2 regions of the Kosakonia cowanii JCM 10956 genome follow, and region 1 is predicted to be linked to the other one. Evidence: predicted binding sites of a transcription regulator. Region 1 holds the regulator's gene; the other holds the start of a gene.
The links. Region 1 encodes PhoB, which activates phosphate uptake and scavenging genes when phosphate is short. Its sites were predicted from a motif close to CTGTCATAAAACTGNCNNAT; they were not measured.

Region 1 (4,425 bases):
TCGCCGTCACGAGCCGCCGGAAAGATAAGCTGACAAGGGGGTTATGGGTGGGCGTTTTTGGCAATCAGGCGTTCCGGCAGGACAAAGCTAAAACGCGTCCCTTTGCCCGGCGTGCTGCTGATATCAAGGCGGCTATCGTGGTGATTAACCGCATGTTTGACTATTGCCAGCCCAAGCCCGCTACCGCCGGTCTGGCGCGAGCGCGCTTTATCCACGCGGTAGAAACGCTCGGTGAGGCGTGGAATATGCTCGGCGGCGATCCCCGGCCCATTATCCTCAACGCTGAACTCAGCGCCGTGCGCCACCGGCTGCCAGCGCACGGTAATGTGCGTCCCGGCGGGGGTGTGATTCACCGCGTTATAGACCAGGTTTGAGATGGCGCTGCGCAGTTGCTCTTCACTGCCCAGCACTTTCAACTGGCTGTCGATTTCAAAGCTAAAGCTCTGTTTCTGCTGGCTGAGGGTTTGCGCTTCCCGCTCCACCACGCGCAGCATCATCGGCACATCAATCACTTCATTTGCGCCATGCGTCGGCGCCGCTTCGATTTTTGACAGGGTCAGAAGCTGGCGCACCAGCCCCTCCATCCGCGAGGTTTGCTCACGCATAGTGTGTAATGCTTTTTCACGCGGCGCGCCTTCCAGCGTCTGCTCCTGCATCATCTCAAGGTAGCCCTGCAACACCGTCAGCGGTGTGCGCAGCTCATGGCTGACGTTAGCGAAGAAGTTGCGTCTGGCCCCTTCCAGCTGGTGCATCTGCGTGACATCACGCGCCACCATCAGCAGTTGTTGTTCGCTGTAGGGCATTACGCGGATCTCCAGGTGGCGACCGTTGTTAAGCACCAGATTGAGCGGTTTGCTGAAGGACTGGCTTTTCAGGTATTGGGTAAATTCGGGGTAGCGCAGCAGGTTGAGGATGTTCTGCCCGTTATCATCGGGCCAGCGCAGCCCCAGCAGTTGTTGCGCAAGGCCGTTACACCAGAAGATCATCCCCTCTTCCGTGGTCAATACCACCGCATCCGGCAGCGACTCGGCGCCGCTGCGAAAGCGTTTGATCAGGTTGCCCAACTCGCGGCGGCGCTTTTTATTGCGCATCTGCATCTGGTGCAGGCCGTAGAGCAGCGGCTCCCAGCTGCCGGTGCCGGGCGGCGGCGTCATGCTTTTATCGACCCATAGCCACCAGGAGAGACGCAGCAGATTCCAGAAGTGCCAGATCAGAAGCCCGGTCACTGCCGCCAGCAAAAACCACGGCAGATAGCCGAACATCGCGCCCAGAATAAAGGCGGGGATACAACAAAGGAGGAGCTCCAGCACCAGCCTTTTCCATGACAGCCTTTCCAGCACGCGTCACACTCCTGTCAAATTTCAGAAACGGGTCGAAAAACGATATCCCGTGCCGCGTACCGTCTGCACCATCCGGTCGTGTCCACTCCCTTCCAGCGCTTTACGCAGACGACGAATATGCACGTCTACGGTTCTGTCTTCAACATAGACATTGGTGCCCCAGACGTGGTTCAGCAGCTGTTCGCGGCTGTAAACGCGCTCCGGGTGGGTCATAAAGAAGTGTAAGAGTTTAAATTCGGTGGGGCCCATATCGAGGGGATTTTCGCCGGTCATAACGCGATGGGAGGAGGGATCAAGGCTTAAGCCCTGCATCTCAATCACCTCTTCCACCGCCATCGGCGAAATGCGGCGCATCACGGCTTTAATGCGCGCCACCAGCTCTTTCGGCGAGAAGGGCTTGGTGATGTAATCATCGGCGCCCGTCTCAAGGCCGCGAACGCGATCTTCCTCTTCACCGCGCGCGGTGAGCATCATCACCGGAATATCGCGGGTCATCGCTTCGCGCTTCAGGTGCTTGATAAATTGAATGCCGGACCCGCCGGGTAACATCCAGTCCAGCAGCACCAGATCCGGCCAGGGTTCATTAAGCTGGTTTACCGCGCTGTCAAAATCTTCAGCTTCAACCGGCTGAAAACCATTTTGTTCGAGCACAAAGCACACCATTTCACGGATCGGTGCTTCGTCTTCCACGACCAGAATTCGTCTCGCCATCATTCGCCCTGTATTAATTAGTCTGCAGTATAAATAGCGTCGCCATTATGCGTCAGTTTTATGACAGATTTATGAATAACATGACCGCTATATGACCCAGCCCGCGCGATTGTGACAACGCAAATTTGCGCCAGGCGATGTCCCTGACCCGCTTAATGTTTATAATCGCCGTTATGCTTTTTTGCCACGGGACCACTATGCGCATTCTTCACACATCGGACTGGCATCTCGGCCAAAACTTCTACAGCAAAAGCCGCGCCGCCGAGCACAGCGCTTTTCTTGACTGGCTGTTAACCACGGCCGAGCAGCAGCAGGTCGACGCTATCGTGGTGGCGGGCGACATTTTCGATACCGGATCGCCACCAAGTTACGCCCGCGAGCTCTATAACCGCTTTGTGGTCAATTTGCAGCGCACCGGCTGCCAGCTAATCGTGCTGGCAGGCAACCATGACTCTGTGGCGACCCTCAATGAATCAAAAGAGATCCTCGCTTATCTCAACACCACCGTGGTTGCCAGCGCAGGCGTTGCGCCGTTTCTGCTCTATCGCCGCGACGGCGAACCCGGCGCGGTCTTCTGCCCGGTGCCCTTTCTGCGCCCGCGCGACATTACCGTCAGCCAGGCGGGGATGTCCGGGCAGCAAAAACAGCAGCACCTGCTGGCAGCCATCACCGACTACTACCAGCAGCAGTATCAGGCCGCCTGCGACCTGCGCGGCGATAAGCCGTTACCGATTATCGCCAGCGGCCATTTGACTACCGTCGGCGCCAGTAAAAGTGACGCGGTGCGTGATATCTATATCGGCACGCTGGATGCTTTCCCTGCACAAAACTTTCCCCCGGCGGATTACATCGCGCTCGGCCATATCCATCGCGCGCAGAAAATCGGCGGCACGGAGCATATTCGCTACTGCGGCTCGCCGATTCCCCTCAGCTTTGATGAGACCGGAAAAAGTAAAGGTGTCAATCTGGTGACATTCGCTGACGGCAAGCTGGCAGAGGTGACCACGCTTGACGTGCCCGCCACTCAGCCGCTGGCGGTGATTAAGGGCGAGTTTGCCGATATCTGCCGTCAGCTTGAGCAGTGGCGCGATGCGCCCAGCACGCCGCCGGTGTGGCTCGATATTGAGATTGTCAGCAGCGACTATCTGGTCGATATGCAGCGCAAAATCCAGCAGGTAACCGAAGATCTGCCCGTTGAAGTGCTGCTGTTACGCCGCAGCCGCGAACTGCGTAATCGCCTGATGGCAGGCGAGCTTCGCGAAACCTTAAGCGAATTAAAAGTGGAAGAGGTCTTTGACCGCAGGCTGGCACAGGAGGAGCTCGACGAGATGCAGAGTGCGCGCTTACATACGCTGTTCAGCGAGACCCGTCAGGCGCTGGATGAGGAGAATGACGCATGAAGATCCTCAGTTTACGGCTGAAAAATATCAACTCGTTGAAAGGCGAGTGGAAAATCGACTTTACCGAAGAGCCCTTCGCCAGCAACGGGCTGTTCGCCATTACCGGTGCCACCGGGGCCGGGAAAACCACCCTGCTGGATGCAATCTGCCTTGCTCTCTATCACGAAACGCCGCGCCTCAGCACCCTGTCACAGTCGCAAAACGACCTGATGACCCGCGATACCGCCGAGTGTCTGGCGGAGGTGGAGTTTGAAGTCAAAGGGGTTGCCTATCGCGCCTTCTGGAGCCAGACGCGCGCCCGCGGGCTGGCGGATGGCAATTTGCAGGCCCCGCGCGTCGAGCTGGCACTTTGCGAAACAGGGAAGATCCTCGCCGATAAAGTCAAAGATAAGCTCGATCTCACCGCCTCCCTCACCGGGCTGGATTATGGCCGTTTCACCCGCTCAATGCTGCTCTCGCAGGGGCAGTTCGCCGCATTCCTCAATGCCAAACCGCGCGAGCGCGCCGAACTGCTCGAGGAGCTGACCGGCACCGAGATCTACGGGCAGATTTCGGCGATGGTGTTTGAGAAGCATAAAAGCGCCAAAGGCGAGCTGGAACAGCTGCGCGCGCAGGCCGAGGGCGTCGTTCTGCTGGATACCGAGCAGCGGGCGCAGCTTGAGCAACGTTTGCAAGTACTGACTGACGAAGAGCAGACGCTGCTGAGCGCCCAGCGCAGTGCGCAGGCGCAGGCACAGTGGCTCAGCCGCGAAGCGGAGCTACAAGCGGCGCGCGGGCGGGCGAAAGCGACGCTGGCGCAGGCGCTGCAGGCTCGTAATGACGCCAGGCCGCAGCTTGCGGCTCTTGAACTGGCGCAACCGGCGCAGCAGCTTCGCCCGCTGTGGGAGCGGCTTGAAGAGCAGCGTAAAACCCTGACGCGTACCCGCACGCAGAGCGAGGAAGTGAATACTCGCTTACAGGCCAGCCTGTTACAA
Region 2 (4,425 bases), 830 kb from region 1:
ATTTTTTGTCCGTTTCATTGTTATCTTCCTGTGGACCCAAAGGCATGAATAAAACAATCAGGATAGAGGATGGGGGGGCGAAGTTAAAGCGAGGCGAGAAGGCCTTTACGTTGCCTTACGTAAAAACGGGGGCTGTGTGCCCCCGTGATGTATTGCGGGTGTTTAACGGGTCAGGCCGGTGCGTGCGGCGGCAGGTTGTGTACCCGCGCCGAATTTCTCAACCTTAGCCTGCTGCTCCGGGTTCTCCGGTGCCACGCTCTCTGGCGCAGTAGAGATGGATTTGCCCAGCGCACCGTTAAGCGCAACCAGATCCTGCTCATTCAGCGTACCGAGCGCCTGCTTAATATTAAGCTGGTTAATCAGGTAGTTATAACGAGCGCTTGAGAGCTGTTGCTTCGCGTTGTAGAGCGTCGTGGTGGCATCCAGCACGTCAACAATGGTGCGTGTACCGACCGAGTAGCCCGCTTCCATCGCATCAAGGGAGCTCTGCGCAGAGACCACCGCCTGTTTGTAGGCGTTGATGCTGCTGATCGAGGCGTTGACGTTATTAAAGGAGGAGCGAACGTTCTGCACTACGCTGCGGTGCGCGCTCTCCAGCTGCTCGCTGGCACCCACGAAGTTAAATTGCGCCTGTTTGACCTGCGAGTTTACCTGACCACCCTGGTAGAGTGGCAGTGAGAAGCTCAGGCCAACTTTGTTCTGACCGACGTCGGAGTCGCTGAACTGCGAGTTGTTACGCGTTCTGGAACCGCTGTAAGAGGAGTTAGACACGCCGGTAGAGGCAGTCAAATCCAGGGTCGGCAAGTGACCATCCTGCGCCTGGCGAATCTGCTCGCGTGCCAGATCCTGGCTCAAACGCGCCTGCAACAGCGTCAGGTTGCGGTTTTCCGCTTCTTTCAGCAGGTTGTTCACCGGCTGCGGTTTGTCGGTCTTAAAGCTCTGGACGTTCAGCGAGGCCAGTTCCGGGTAGTAATTGCCGGTCACCTGGCGCAGCGTCTCTACGGCGTTATCCAGCGCGTTACGCGCCGAAACTTCGTTCGCCAGCACGGTGTCATACTGTGAGCGTGCGTTCTGCACATCGGTAATGGCGACCAGGCCAACGTTAAAACGCTGGGTGGTTTGATCTAACTGGCGATAGATAGACTGCTTCTGCGCTTCGGTGTAGGAGAGCGTATCGATGGCGCTCAGCACGTTGAAATAGGCGGTAGCGGTGTTCAGCATCAGCGTCTGCTGGTCGGTCTGCCAGGTGACATCCTGAATCCCGGCACTTTTTTCCTGTAAAGTCAGCGCGCGCCATTTCGACATATCAAAAATGGTCTGCGTTAATTGCAGTGAACCGCTGGTCACGTTGGAATCGACGCCCTGGCTATCGCGGAAGCCGTTGGTATAGGTGTAGTCTGCCCCCAAACCAAGCTGAGGCAGTAACGGGCTACGCGCTTCATTGATCTTTTCGAAGGCGGCATCGCGGTCGGCGGCGGATTTACGCAGATCCGGGTTGCTTAAACGCGCCTGCTGATAAACCTGTAACAGGTTTTCTGCCTGGCTCATCGCACTGAAACCGGTCAGGCTCAGGCCGATAAAGAGGGGGAGCAATTTCTTCATTTGCATTCCTTGTTGTGAAGCAGTACTAGCGCTGATCTAAATTGGAAAAATAATCGCAGATTCTACCAGAAGTACGCACCGCGAAAGCTTGGCGTAACGTGCCATCGGCATAAATTTGCATCAATCTAACACATAGCGCTTGAAACACGCGTAAAACAGGCTTGAAAATCCACCGATTTATCATCACTTCATATGAGATGCCGCCAATGAATAAGCCAGACTCATCCATCGTTACTTTCACAAAAAATGATGTAGAAATTATTGCACGGGAAACGCTCTACACCGGTTTTTTTTCGCTTGTTCGCTATCGTTTTCGCCATCGTCTTTTTAATGGCGGAATGAGCGGCGAAGTGCAGCGTGAAATTTTTGAACGCGGTCACGCCGCAGTCTTGCTACCCTATGACCCTGTGCGCGACGAAGTCGTGCTGATCGAACAGATTCGCATTGCAGCTTTTGATACCAGCGACACGCCGTGGCTGCTGGAGATGGTTGCCGGCATGATCGAAGTGGGCGAGTCTGACGAAGAGGTCGCACGGCGTGAAGCGGATGAAGAGGCCGGTTTAGCGGTCGGACGCGTAAAAAGGATGCTGAGCTACCTGGCAAGCCCGGGCGGTACCAGCGAGCGCACTGCCGTACTGGTTGGTGAAGTGGATGCCACACAGGCCTCAGGTATTCATGGCCTTGTGGATGAAAACGAAGATATTCGTGTTCATGTGGTGAGCCGGGAACAGGCTTACCAGTGGGTAGAAGAGGGGACAATTGACAACGCAGCGTCTGTCATCGCCTTGCAATGGCTGCAGCTGCATTATGAGAGCTTACAAAACGAGTGGAAAAAATGAAGCGTTACACACCTGACTTCCCAGAAATGATGCGCCTGTGCGAAACCAATTTCGCCCAGCTGCGCCGCCTGCTACCGCGAAATGATGAGGCGGGCGAAGCGGTAAGTTATCAGGTGACCAATGCGCAGTACCGATTAACGATTGTTGAATCCACCCGCTACACTACGCTTGTGGAGATTGAACAGACCGCGCCTGCCGTCAGCTACTGGAGCCTGCCCTCAATGACAGTGCGCCTGTATCACGATGCGATGGTGGCCGAAGTGTGTTCGAGCCAGCAGATCTTTCGATTTAAAGCGCGGTATGATTACCCCAATAAAAAGTTGCATCAACGCGACGAAAAGCATCAAATTAATCAGTTTCTGGCCGACTGGCTGCGTTACTGTTTAGCACATGGAGCAATGGCGATTCCGGTTTGTTAGCGTCGTGAAACCTAAGGACACCATTTGGAAAGCCTGTTAAACCTCTCTCTGGGGAGTGAGTCCAGAGTCAGGGTATTACAAATAACCGATTCTCACCTGTTCGCCAAAAAGCATGAAACGCTGTTAGGAGTAAACACCTGGGAGAGCTATCAGGCGGTACTGAATGCGATCCGGGCTCAGCAGCGTTCGTGCGATCTGATCGTCGCCACCGGCGATTTGGCGCAGGATCATACCGCTGCGGCTTATCAGCACTTTGCTGAAGGTATCGCAAGCTTCGACGCACCCTGCGTCTGGCTGCCGGGCAATCACGATTTTCAACCTGCCATGTACAGCGCGCTGCAGGATGCGGGGATCTCCTCCGCGAAACGTGTTTTTGTCGGTGAGCAGTGGCAAATCCTGCTGCTCGACAGCCAGGTGTTTGGCGTTCCGCACGGTGAGCTAAGCGAATTTCAGCTCGACTGGCTGGAGAAAAAACTCGCCGACAGTCCGCAGCGTCATACGTTACTGCTTCTGCATCACCACCCGCTGCCGTCCGGCTGCAGCTGGCTCGATCAGCACAGCCTGCGCAATGCCGCGGAGCTTGATAACGTGCTGCAACGCTTTCCTCAGGTGCGCACGCTGCTCTGCGGGCATATCCATCAGGAACTCGATCTCGACTGGAATGGCCGCCGTCTGCTGGCGACGCCGTCGACCTGCGTGCAGTTTAAGCCGCACTGCGCTAGTTTCACGCTGGATACCATCGCGCCAGGCTGGCGCTGGCTGGATCTCTACCCTGACGGAACGCTGCACACCGAAGTGTGCCGCCTGGCGGGGAGTGAATTCAGGCCTGATACCGCTTCAGAAGGCTATTGATGTCAACGCTTCTTTATCTCCATGGTTTCAACAGTTCGCCCAGCTCCGGCAAAGCGACGCAGCTGGCGCAATGGGTCGCACAGCATCATCCACATATTGAAATGGTGGTGCCGCAACTGCCGCCCTATCCGGCCGAAGCCGCAGAGACGCTGGAGTCGCTGGTGCTTGCACGGGGCGGAAAAACGCTCGGTATTGTCGGCTCTTCGCTCGGCGGTTATCTGGCGACCTGGCTCTCGCAATGCTTTATGCTGCCGGCGGTGGTGGTCAATCCTGCGGTACGGCCGTTTGAATTGCTGGCGGATTATCTTGGCCCTAACGAGAACCCCTACACAGGGCAGCAATATGTGCTAGAGTCTCGCCATATTTACGAGCTCAAAGTGATGCAAGTTGACCCGCTTGAGGCGCCGGATCTGATCTGGCTGCTGCAACAAACCGGGGACGAAGTGCTCGATTACCGCCAGGCGGTGGCCTATTACGATGCCTGCCGCCAGACAGTTGAAGAGGGCGGAAATCACGCCTTCACGGGCTTTGAGAAACATTTCACACAGATTATCGATTTCCTTGGGCTTGAATAAGCCGCCGGAAACGATGCGATCACTATCTACGAATACACCATGACGCAATCCTATAACGCTGATGCCATAGAGGTACTCACCGGGCTTGAGCCGGTTCGCCGCCGTCCGGGGATGTATACCGATACCACGCGCCCTAAC

Region 2: nudF (ADP-ribose diphosphatase) is a predicted target of PhoB. The motif match lies at 1,717-1,736, and genes of this name have one in related genera.

What each region holds. Positions count from the first base shown of each region.
Region 1 covers NZ_CP019445.1:2,293,024-2,297,448, reverse strand. The annotation lists gene phoR (phosphate regulon sensor histidine kinase PhoR) at 42-1,340, opposite strand; gene phoB (phosphate response regulator transcription factor PhoB) at 1,362-2,051, opposite strand; gene sbcD (exonuclease subunit SbcD) at 2,249-3,451, shown strand; gene sbcC (exonuclease subunit SbcC) at 3,448-4,425, shown strand, end outside.
Region 2 covers NZ_CP019445.1:1,465,408-1,469,832, reverse strand. The annotation lists gene BWI95_RS06770 (DUF1190 family protein) at 1-18, opposite strand, end outside; gene tolC (outer membrane channel protein TolC) at 163-1,602, opposite strand; gene nudF (ADP-ribose diphosphatase) at 1,809-2,441, shown strand; gene BWI95_RS06755 (DUF1249 family protein) at 2,438-2,860, shown strand; gene cpdA (3',5'-cyclic-AMP phosphodiesterase) at 2,885-3,712, shown strand; gene yqiA (esterase YqiA) at 3,712-4,287, shown strand; gene parE (DNA topoisomerase IV subunit B) at 4,327-4,425, shown strand, end outside.